DNA from 2 places in the Pseudarthrobacter sp. MOO14 genome. Region 1 is predicted to be linked to the other one. Evidence: riboswitches for the same ligand, from Rfam matches in the RefSeq annotation. Region 1 holds a riboswitch; the other holds the start of a gene.

What was found. A riboswitch is a leader RNA that binds a small molecule or an ion and turns the genes downstream of it on or off. The one in region 1 is predicted to bind cyclic di-AMP.
Region 2: it holds a riboswitch for cyclic di-AMP, as region 1 does, so the genes downstream of both, AC4EEV_RS14700 (aggregation-promoting factor C-terminal-like domain-containing protein) here and AC4EEV_RS10970 (glycoside hydrolase family 16 protein) in region 1, are expected to answer to the same signal.

Annotation. Positions count from the first base shown of each region.
Region 1 is NZ_CM177849.1:2,333,702-2,338,104, reverse strand. It holds gene AC4EEV_RS10975 (glycosyltransferase) at 1-1,016, opposite strand, end outside; gene AC4EEV_RS10970 (glycoside hydrolase family 16 protein) at 1,148-2,167, opposite strand; cyclic di-AMP (ydaO/yuaA leader) riboswitch at 2,253-2,422, opposite strand; gene rpsF (30S ribosomal protein S6) at 2,793-3,098, shown strand; gene AC4EEV_RS10960 (single-stranded DNA-binding protein) at 3,170-3,745, shown strand; gene rpsR (30S ribosomal protein S18) at 3,872-4,111, shown strand; gene rplI (50S ribosomal protein L9) at 4,129-4,403, shown strand, end outside.
Region 2 is NZ_CM177849.1:3,129,145-3,133,547, forward strand. It holds gene upp (uracil phosphoribosyltransferase) at 1-426, shown strand, start outside; gene AC4EEV_RS14695 (glyoxalase superfamily protein) at 471-872, shown strand; gene AC4EEV_RS14700 (aggregation-promoting factor C-terminal-like domain-containing protein) at 940-1,647, opposite strand; cyclic di-AMP (ydaO/yuaA leader) riboswitch at 1,653-1,813, opposite strand; gene AC4EEV_RS14705 (glycosyltransferase family 39 protein) at 1,959-4,034, opposite strand; gene AC4EEV_RS14710 (glycosyltransferase family 39 protein) at 4,041-4,403, opposite strand, start outside.

The DNA of each region.
Region 1 (4,403 bases):
TCTACGACCTTGCGGACCATCGCGTCCTGGCCGGCCTCGACGGTGAGCAGCGGGTGCGGCGGAAGTTCACGTGCCGCCACCGGGGAGGCCACTACAGGCAGCCCGGCGGCAAGGGCCTCAAGCACGGAGTTTCGGATGCCTACGCCGTGTTCGTCGGGGAAGACGGCGACGTCGGCCCCGTTGAAGACATCCGGGAGTGAGGGCACGTTGGCCAGGATTTCGATGTGTGGACCGGCCAGCGCCTGGACTGCCGCTGTGGGTTGCCGCCCGGCGATGACGAACCGTGCCTCCGGGACCTCCCGCCACACGAGGGGAGCGATACGGGTGGCCAGGACCGTGGCGCTGTCCACGTTGGGGGCGTAGTTGAGGCTGCCCGCGAAGCAAACCACCGGCGCCTTCCGGTCCGGACGCGGCCCCGCGGCCACGCTGGTTCCGTTGGGGATGCTTTTCACGGACCGGCCGAGCTTCGCGGACCAGGCTTCAGCGTCCTGTGCCCCGACGGTCAGCAGCCGCGCCCTGGCGGGCAGCGACCGTTCCGCCCGTTCGGCGAGGTGCTCGCGCAGCCGGTAGGCCGGCCGGAGGGAGCGGGCAATATCCGTGTCCATGGCGGCCCGGATGGACCAAGGGTCCACCGTTTGCAGCACCACGGGACCGGCCACATGATGCGAAAGGAAGAGGGCGTGCGGGCCATGGATGAGGGTGGCCTCACTGCTGCCGGACAGGGTGGCTGCCGCTGCCCGCGCTGACGGGGTGGAGCGCCGGTGCTTTCCCAGGCCGGCGAGGCCGCCGAAGGAGCGGACAAATGCGGCGGGGTCGTCCCGCGGGGCTAGTTCGTGGACGGTTTCGCAGCGGGCCCGGAGCTCCGCCGGAACCGGGACAGGGCCGGAAAACGTCAGCAGCGTGACGGCAACATCCGCGGGAAGGTGAAGGATCACTTCGTACGGGATCATGGAGCTTCCATCACCGAGTTGCGGGTCCCGGTTTGGCACGCTTTCCGTCACGTACAGGAGCTTCATTGCAAGAGTGTACTGGATCACACTCGGGTGGCAGGGTTGCTCTGGGCAACTTTGTGGGGAACCGCAGGAAGCCAAAAAGGGCGACGGCGGGAAGTCCCGCCGTCGCCCTTTCCAAGGGGGCGCGTGGCCGGCTACTGCCAGGCGCGGACGTAGTCCACCAGGAGTTGGGACTGCGGGCCGTACACCGGGTTCGTCGATGAAGCGCCGACGTTCAGCACGATGTACTGCGGGGCGTTTCCGTCGTCCGTGGGGTAGGACTTGACCTTCACGCCGTCGAAGTAGACGTCCGACGAGTTGGCCATCCGGTGCAAGCCGAAGGTGTGGTATTCGTTGGCCCAGTTGCCGCCGACGCCACCCTGGTTGTGTGACCCGGAGCCGGAGTGGTAATTCACGGTCATCTTGCCCTGGAGGACCTCCGCGATGTCGTTCTCGCCGGTGGCCGGCCAGGACTGCCCGGTGGTCCAGAACGCGGGCCAGTTATAGAGACCGTTGGCGTTGCCGGGGAACTTGATGCGGGCCTCGACATACCCGGTGGTGAACTGGTACCCGGTGCCCGCTCCACCCTTCGGGTTCGTGGAGACCAAGGACCCGGAAGACGAGGAGGCAAGGCTGAGGGCCAGGTTGCCGTTGGCCACGGAGACGTTGGCTGGGCTGGTGGCCACCTTGTTCATGGTTCCGCAGTTGGGGGAGAACCAGCAGTTGGACCATTTACCGCTGTCCAGGCCTGAACCGTTGAAATCGTCAGCGAAGGTCATGGTCCAGTTTCCGGGGACCCCTGCGGGCATGGGCGTCCCGCTGTTTGCCAGCGGTGCCGAGGCTGGTGCCACGGCGATGGGGGACTGCGGTGCAGGAGCCGCAACGGCCGGTGCCGGGGCGGGTGCCGCGGGAGCCGGCGCCTGGGACGGAGCCTGCTCTGGTGCGGGCGCGGGTGCGGCTGCCGGTGCCGGGGCGGGCGCCGGAGCGGACTGGACTGCGGCCGACGGGGTGGGCTGGACCTGTACCTCGCTGCCGGCCCCGGCGGCGCTGGCCACCCGGGATACGTCGGCAGCTTCATTGCCGTTGGCGACGCCGAGGCCAAGGGAGGCTGCGCCGAGGACGGCTGCTGCCAGGCCGGCGGCCAAGGGCAGGCGGCGGGAATCTCTGGATGTCAAGAACTGACGGAGCCCGGCCGATGGGGTCTCATTCTGATGACGGCGGGCGCGTTTGGCGCTCAATTTGCGGGATGCGGGCATGGGGAATTTACCTCTCAACGCCGGCGGGGTTAGCTGTCGGGTTCGAATGCTGCCATTCGGCCGCGGATCGCGGCTTCACCCCGAGGGCAGGCGGGAGCCATGCCCGTGACACTTGGGTCCCCCGCCTCTGCCTTGGAACCTGAGGGATCGCGGAAGCGGCAGAGTTGGGCGTCTTCCGGGATTGGGGCCGGCTGGGGCGGCCCACCCGAAGACCGTACACGAAAATCCCTGCGGAATCACAATTGGGTAACGGAAGTGGCGCGGTGGGCGTGGCGTCCCGCGGTGCACCCGCATAGACGTCTAATGCCGAACGGCACGCTCCTGCGTTTTCCACATACGTGTCCGGTCAGGCTGCTCCTGCCACATCACGCGGATAGCCTTGAGTCAAGCGCGAATCGCCTATCAGGTCCAGATGCACTAGGATATTGAAGTCTGTGCTGCGTCCTGCCTCCGTACTGGTGGCAAGGCACTGCGCGGAATCGCAAATGAACCTCCTGTTACGGAAATGCCGTAACCGCTTAGCCCAAAGGAGGTGGGTTCACATATGCGTCCTTACGAATTGATGGTAATCATCGACCCCGAGGTCGAAGAGCGTACCGTTGAGCCGTCGCTTCAGAAGTTCCTGAACGTCATCACCAACGATGGTGGAACCATCGAAAAGGTTGACATCTGGGGCCGTCGCCGTCTGGCTTACGAGATCAAGAAGAAGTCCGAAGGTATCTACGCCGTGGTGAATTTCACCGCCAAGCCGGAAACCGCCAAGGAACTTGACCGCCAGCTGTCTCTTAACGAGACCATCATGCGCACCAAGATCACCCGCCCCGAAGAGCAGAAGGTTGTTGCTGAGTAATCAGCACCAAAATTCATTCTTTACCCCGCAGGAACGCACTCTTCACCCAGGATCGAACAAGGAGGCAGTAGATGGCAGGCGAGACCACCATTACGGTCATCGGTAACCTCACCAATGACCCGGAATTGCGGTTCACACCGTCCGGTTCCGCAGTAGCGAACTTCACCATCGCTTCCACCCCCCGCACCTTTGATCGCCAGTCCAACGAGTGGAAGGACGGGGAGACCCTGTTCCTCCGCGCCGCGGTCTGGCGTGAAGCTGCCGAGAACGTCGCCGAATCCCTGACCAAGGGCATGCGCGTGATCGTCACCGGCCGCTTGAAGAGCCGTTCCTACGAAACAAAAGAAGGCGAAAAGCGCACCGTCATCGAGCTTGAGGTCGACGAAATCGGCCCCAGCCTGCGCTACGCCAACGCCAAGGTCAACCGCACCCAGCGCTCCGGCGGACAGGGTGGGGGCGGCTTCGGCGGCGGCAACGGCGGCGGTGGCTTCGGAGGCGGCAACCCTGGTGGAAACCAGGGCGGCAACTCCGGTGGAGGCTGGGGCGGCGGCAACCAGCAGGCTGCACAGGACGATCCCTGGGCCACGCCCGGCGTGTCCAATGCAGGCGGCTGGGGCAACGGCCCCGATTCCGAACCTCCCTTCTAAAACCCAAACAACGGCCCGATGCCGGGACTGCCCGGGAGCCGCAAGGCACCCAAGGTTTTGCCGCCGTCGGACCACCACCATCCCGTGGATCAATATCCACGGGCTCCCTAGAATAGGAGCTCCACGATGGCTAAGGCTGAACTCCGTAAGCCCAAACCAAAGTCCAACCCCTTGAAGGCCGCTGACATCACTGTCATCGACTACAAGGACGTAGCATTGCTGCGCAAGTTCATCTCCGACCGCGGAAAGATCCGCGCCCGTCGCGTCACTGGCGTCACGGTGCAGGAACAGCGCAAGATCGCCCAGGCAATCAAGAACGCCCGCGAAGTTGCTCTGCTGCCTTACTCCGGCGCTGGCCGCGGCTAAGGAAGGGATTAACTAACATGGCAAAGCTCATTCTGACCCACGAAGTAACCGGTCTCGGTGCTGCTGGCGATGTTGTCGAGGTCAAGGACGGTTACGCACGTAACTTCCTGCTGCCCCGCGGCTTCGCCCTGACCTGGACCAAGGGTGGCGAGAAGCAGGTTGAGTCCATCAAGGCTGCCCGCGCCGCCCGTGCGCACGCTTCTGTTGAAGCTGCACAGGCGCAGGCCCAGGCTCTGTCCTCCAAGAAGGTCAAGCTCGAGGTGAAGGCCGGCGAGTCCGGTCGTCTCTTCGG
Region 2 (4,403 bases), 800 kb from region 1:
CCGCTGGTAGTTCCCATCCTGCGCGCCGGCCTGGGCATGCTGGAAGGCATGACCAAGCTGGTGCCCACCGCCGAGGTGGGCTTCCTGGGCATGGCCCGGGACGAGGAAACCCTGGACATCATCACGTATGCCGAGCGCCTCCCCGAGGACCTCACCGGCCGCCAGGTCTTCGTCCTGGACCCGATGCTGGCCACCGGCGGAACCCTGCGTGAGGCCATCAAGTTCCTCTTCAAGCGCGGCGCCTCCGACGTCACCTGCATCTGCCTGCTGGCAGCCCCGGAGGGCCTGGCCAAGCTGGAGGAGGAACTGGGCGACGCGAACGTGCACATCGTCCTGGCCTCCATCGACGAGAAGCTCAACGAGAAGTCCTACATTGTTCCCGGCCTCGGCGACGCCGGCGACCGCCTGTACGGGATCGCCGGGTAGGTTCCACCCTTTTTCAAAACCGTTCCCGCCGCTAGCCTGTGCGGATGGACTGGAAACTTGAACTCGTCTTTGTCCCTGTATCCGATGTGGACCGCGCCAAGGATTTCTATGTTAACAAGGTTGGCTTCAACGCCGACTACGACGAACGCCCGTCGGAGTCGATCCGCTTCGTGCAGTTGACGCCACCCGGCTCCGCCTGCTCCATCTGCATCGGCGAAGGGCTCACCGACGCTCCGCCCGGCACAGGATCCAACCTCCAGCTGGTGGTCAGCGACATCGAGGCTGCCCACCGCCAGCTCAAGGGCAACGGCGTGGACGTCAGCGACGTGGATGTACAGCAGTGGGGCCACTTCCTGTACTTCGCCGATCCGGACGGCAACAAGTGGTCTGTCCAGTACATCCCCTGGCGGAACGCCGGGCCGGGCGACGTCCAGGGCGCCGGTTAACGCAAACCGCGGGCCGCATCGACATGATGCGGCCCGCGGTTTGCGTTGCGCCCGGTGCTGGTGGTGCCTAGTACCAGTTGTGTGCCAGGTGGAAGTTCAACGCACCGCAGGGCGAGGCGTAGCTCTTCTTGATGTAGTCCAGGCCCCAGTTGATCTGCGTGCGGTAGTTGGTCAGGTAGTCGGCGCCTGCGCTGGCCATCTTCTCCGCCGGCAGCGACTGGACGATGCCGTACGCGCCGCTGCTGGCGTTGGTGGCGGTGGTGGTCCAATCGGATTCCTTGGTCCACAGCGTCTGCAGGCACTGCATCTGGTCCGGTCCCCAGCCAAAGGAGGACAGCTGGCTGGCGGCGTAGGCCTGGGCGCCCGCGGGATCGTTAACCGCGACGGCGGGAGCAGGCTCAGGCGCGGGGGCCGGCGCAGGTGCGGGTGCTTCAGCCGGCGGGGCGGCGGGAGCGGGCGCGGGGGCCGGCTCCGCGGCCTGCGGTGCCACGCTGATGGCGGAAGGAGCAGGATTTGCGGCCGGGTTGGACCGGATTTCGCTCTTCTCGATGCTCATCTGGGCATCCGCCGCCGACGTGGAAGCGCTTGACCCGGTGGACGACGCCTGGGTCATGCTGTTGGTCGCCTGGCCTGCCGCGCCAACGCCAACCAGCACCGCGCATGATGCAGCGAGGACCGCAACACGCCGGCCCACGGTGGTCTTTTTGGCGGGCTGGGGTTTGGCCCGATGTTTTGCCTTGGTTTGCAGGCATGGTTTTGCCATGGATTTAGACATGATTGATCGCCTCTCACACCTGCGGAGTTAGCTGTCGGGTTCGGATGAGGGCATCCGGCCGCACGGAAAAAACACGTGCTGGCTTAACCCCAAGGGCAATCATTGCCCGGGACGGTGGGTCCCCCGCCTCTGCCGTTGCTCAAGCGGAATCCGGGAAGCGGCAGAGCTTGGCGTCAACCCGGGATATGCGGCCCGAACGGGGACCGCACCCAATCGACGGTACAGGAAGATTGCGCATTAGTCACATTTGGGTAACGGAAGTCACGAATCATGGCGCGTCGATTTGCTGCAGGCGGATCCCCGGCGCCGGGTTATCCCGCCAGGATATAGACCGTGGTCCCGCCAATGTTTTGCGCCGGGAACGTGGACTCCACCCACTGTGCAATCCGGGTGGAGGCGTCAGAGCCGCTGCTGGACATCATGGTCCCGCCGGCAATGAAGTAGTGGATCCGGCCTTGGGAGACCAGCGCTTGGAACTGTTCCAGCGTGGGGGAGGGGTCGGTGCCGTTGAAGCCGCCCACGGCCATCACCGGCAGTTCCGTGGCCAGTTGGTAACCTGCGGCATTGTTCGAACCGACTACTGCCGCTGCCCAGGTGTAGTTTGAGGCACCGTCCTTCAACGCGGCCACGAGCCCGGCCGACGGCGTGGGCGCACCCAGAAGGCCGGCCATCCCGCCGGCGCGGCCACCGGTGGCACCCTGACCGCCCTGCGCTGCCCCGCCCTGGCCGGCCCCCTGGCCTTGTCCGCCCTGGCCGGCACCCTGGCCTTGTCCGGCCTGGCCGTTGAACTGCCGGGACGTGCCGCCCGCGCCAAACCCGCCGGTCCGGTTTCCGCCGAACCCGCCCGGGCCGCCGAACGACGGCGCCGGTCCGGCGCTGACAATGGCCCCGCTGTGCGCCGTCGCCGCCGTCGACATGGAGAAGGCCAGCGGGCCGGCGAGCGATGCCGCAATGGCGAGCGCCGTCGTCGTCCGTTGCACGGAGCGCAGGCGGATGAACCTGTTCAACCCTGTTCCTGCTGCGGCCGCAAGGCCTGCCGCCAGCACCACCCAGCGCAGCCACGGGCCGTAGGCGGATGTGGTTCCCAGCAGGGTGAATGCCATCAGGGCTGCCGCGGCCACTGCGGCGGCCAGGAAGACCGCCGCGGCGGCCTGCCGCCGGTGCTGCCAGAGAAGTACCGGGCCCAGGCCGGCCAGGGCTGCGATCCCCGGTGCCAATGCCACCGCGTAGTAGGGGTGGATGATGCCCGCCATGAAACTGAAGACCAGGCCGGTCACCAGGACCCAGGAACCCCAGATGAGCACCGACGCCCGGACGGCGTCAGTCCGCGGCGCCCGGCGTCCCACCCACAGCAGGCCGGCAGCAAGGATCAGTGCGGAGGGCAGCAGCCACGCGATCTGGCCGCCAAATTCGCTGTTGAACATCCGCAGCAGCCCCGGAACGCTCCAGCCGTTGGCGCCGCCCACGCTCCCTGTCTCGTCGCCTGTCAGCCGGCCCAGGCCGTTGTAGCCGAGGGTCAGTTCCAGGATGGAATTGTCCTGCGAACCACCAATGAACGGACGGTCCGCAGCCGGGATGAGCTCCACGACGGCCAGCCACCAGCCGGCCGCGGCAAGCATCGCGGCACCGGTGGCGAGCAGGTGCAGCAGCCGCCGACCCAGCCTGGCGGGTGCCGCGACCAGGTAGGCGAGGGCAAACCCGGGAACCACCAGCAGGACCTGCAGCTGCTTGGCAAGGAACCCGAAGCCCAGGAAAACCCCTGCCAGCAGGAGCCAGCGCAGCCTGTCCTCCTGCACGGAGCGGAGCACCGCATAGGCCGCGGCGGTCATGAGCAGCACCAGCAGGGCGTCCGGGTTGTTGAACCGGAACATCAGCGTGGCCACGGGCGTCAGTGCCAGCGCAACGGCGGCCAGCAGCCCTGCCCGGTGGGCGAGGCGCGGGTCACCGGTGGCCGGTGCCGCGGCCCGCCGGACGGCCAGGTACAGCAGCCAGGCGGTGCCGACGCCCATCAGGGCTTCAGGAACCAGGATGCTCCAGGAGCTCAGGCCGAAAATCCGGACCGACAACCCCATGATCCACAGGGACGCCGGTGGCTTGTCCACCGTGATGGAGTTGGCGGCGTCCGAGGAACCGAAGAACCAGGCCGCCCAGTCCTGCGATCCGGCCTGGGCGGCGGCGGAGTAGAAAGCGTTGGCCCAGCCCGATGCCCCGAGGTTCCACAGGTACAGCACGGCGGTAGCTGCCAGCACGGCTGCCAGTTCCAGGCGGTGCCGGAGGGCCGGGGGCTCCCGCCGCACGCCGGCCGCGGCAGCAGGGCTGGAGGCAGCAGGGCCGGGGGCAGCGGGAGCGGAGGGAGCCTGCACCGGAGTGGAGTTAGATCTGGCCATGGGGTCCTACTTGGTGAGTTGGTACACCGTGGAGTTACCCACGGTTTGGGCCTGGAAGTTGGCTTGCACCCAGGCGGCCACCTCGGAGTTGCCGCCCCGGCCGCCCATGCCGCCGCCCATGCCGCCTTCGATGAAGTAGCTGATCTCACCCCTGGCCACCATGGCCTGGAACTCGGCGAGCGTGGGATAGGGGTCGCCGCCGTTCCAGCCGCCCAGGGCAATGACGCTGGTGTTCGTGGCCAGTTCCAGGCTGGCGGCCTGGCTGGCCCCGGAGACAATCGCCGACCACTTCGTGGTGGTGCCGGTGAGCAGTGCGGTCACGGCTGCATCGGCGGTGCCTTCGCCGGGACCACCCGCCCCGCCGGCTCC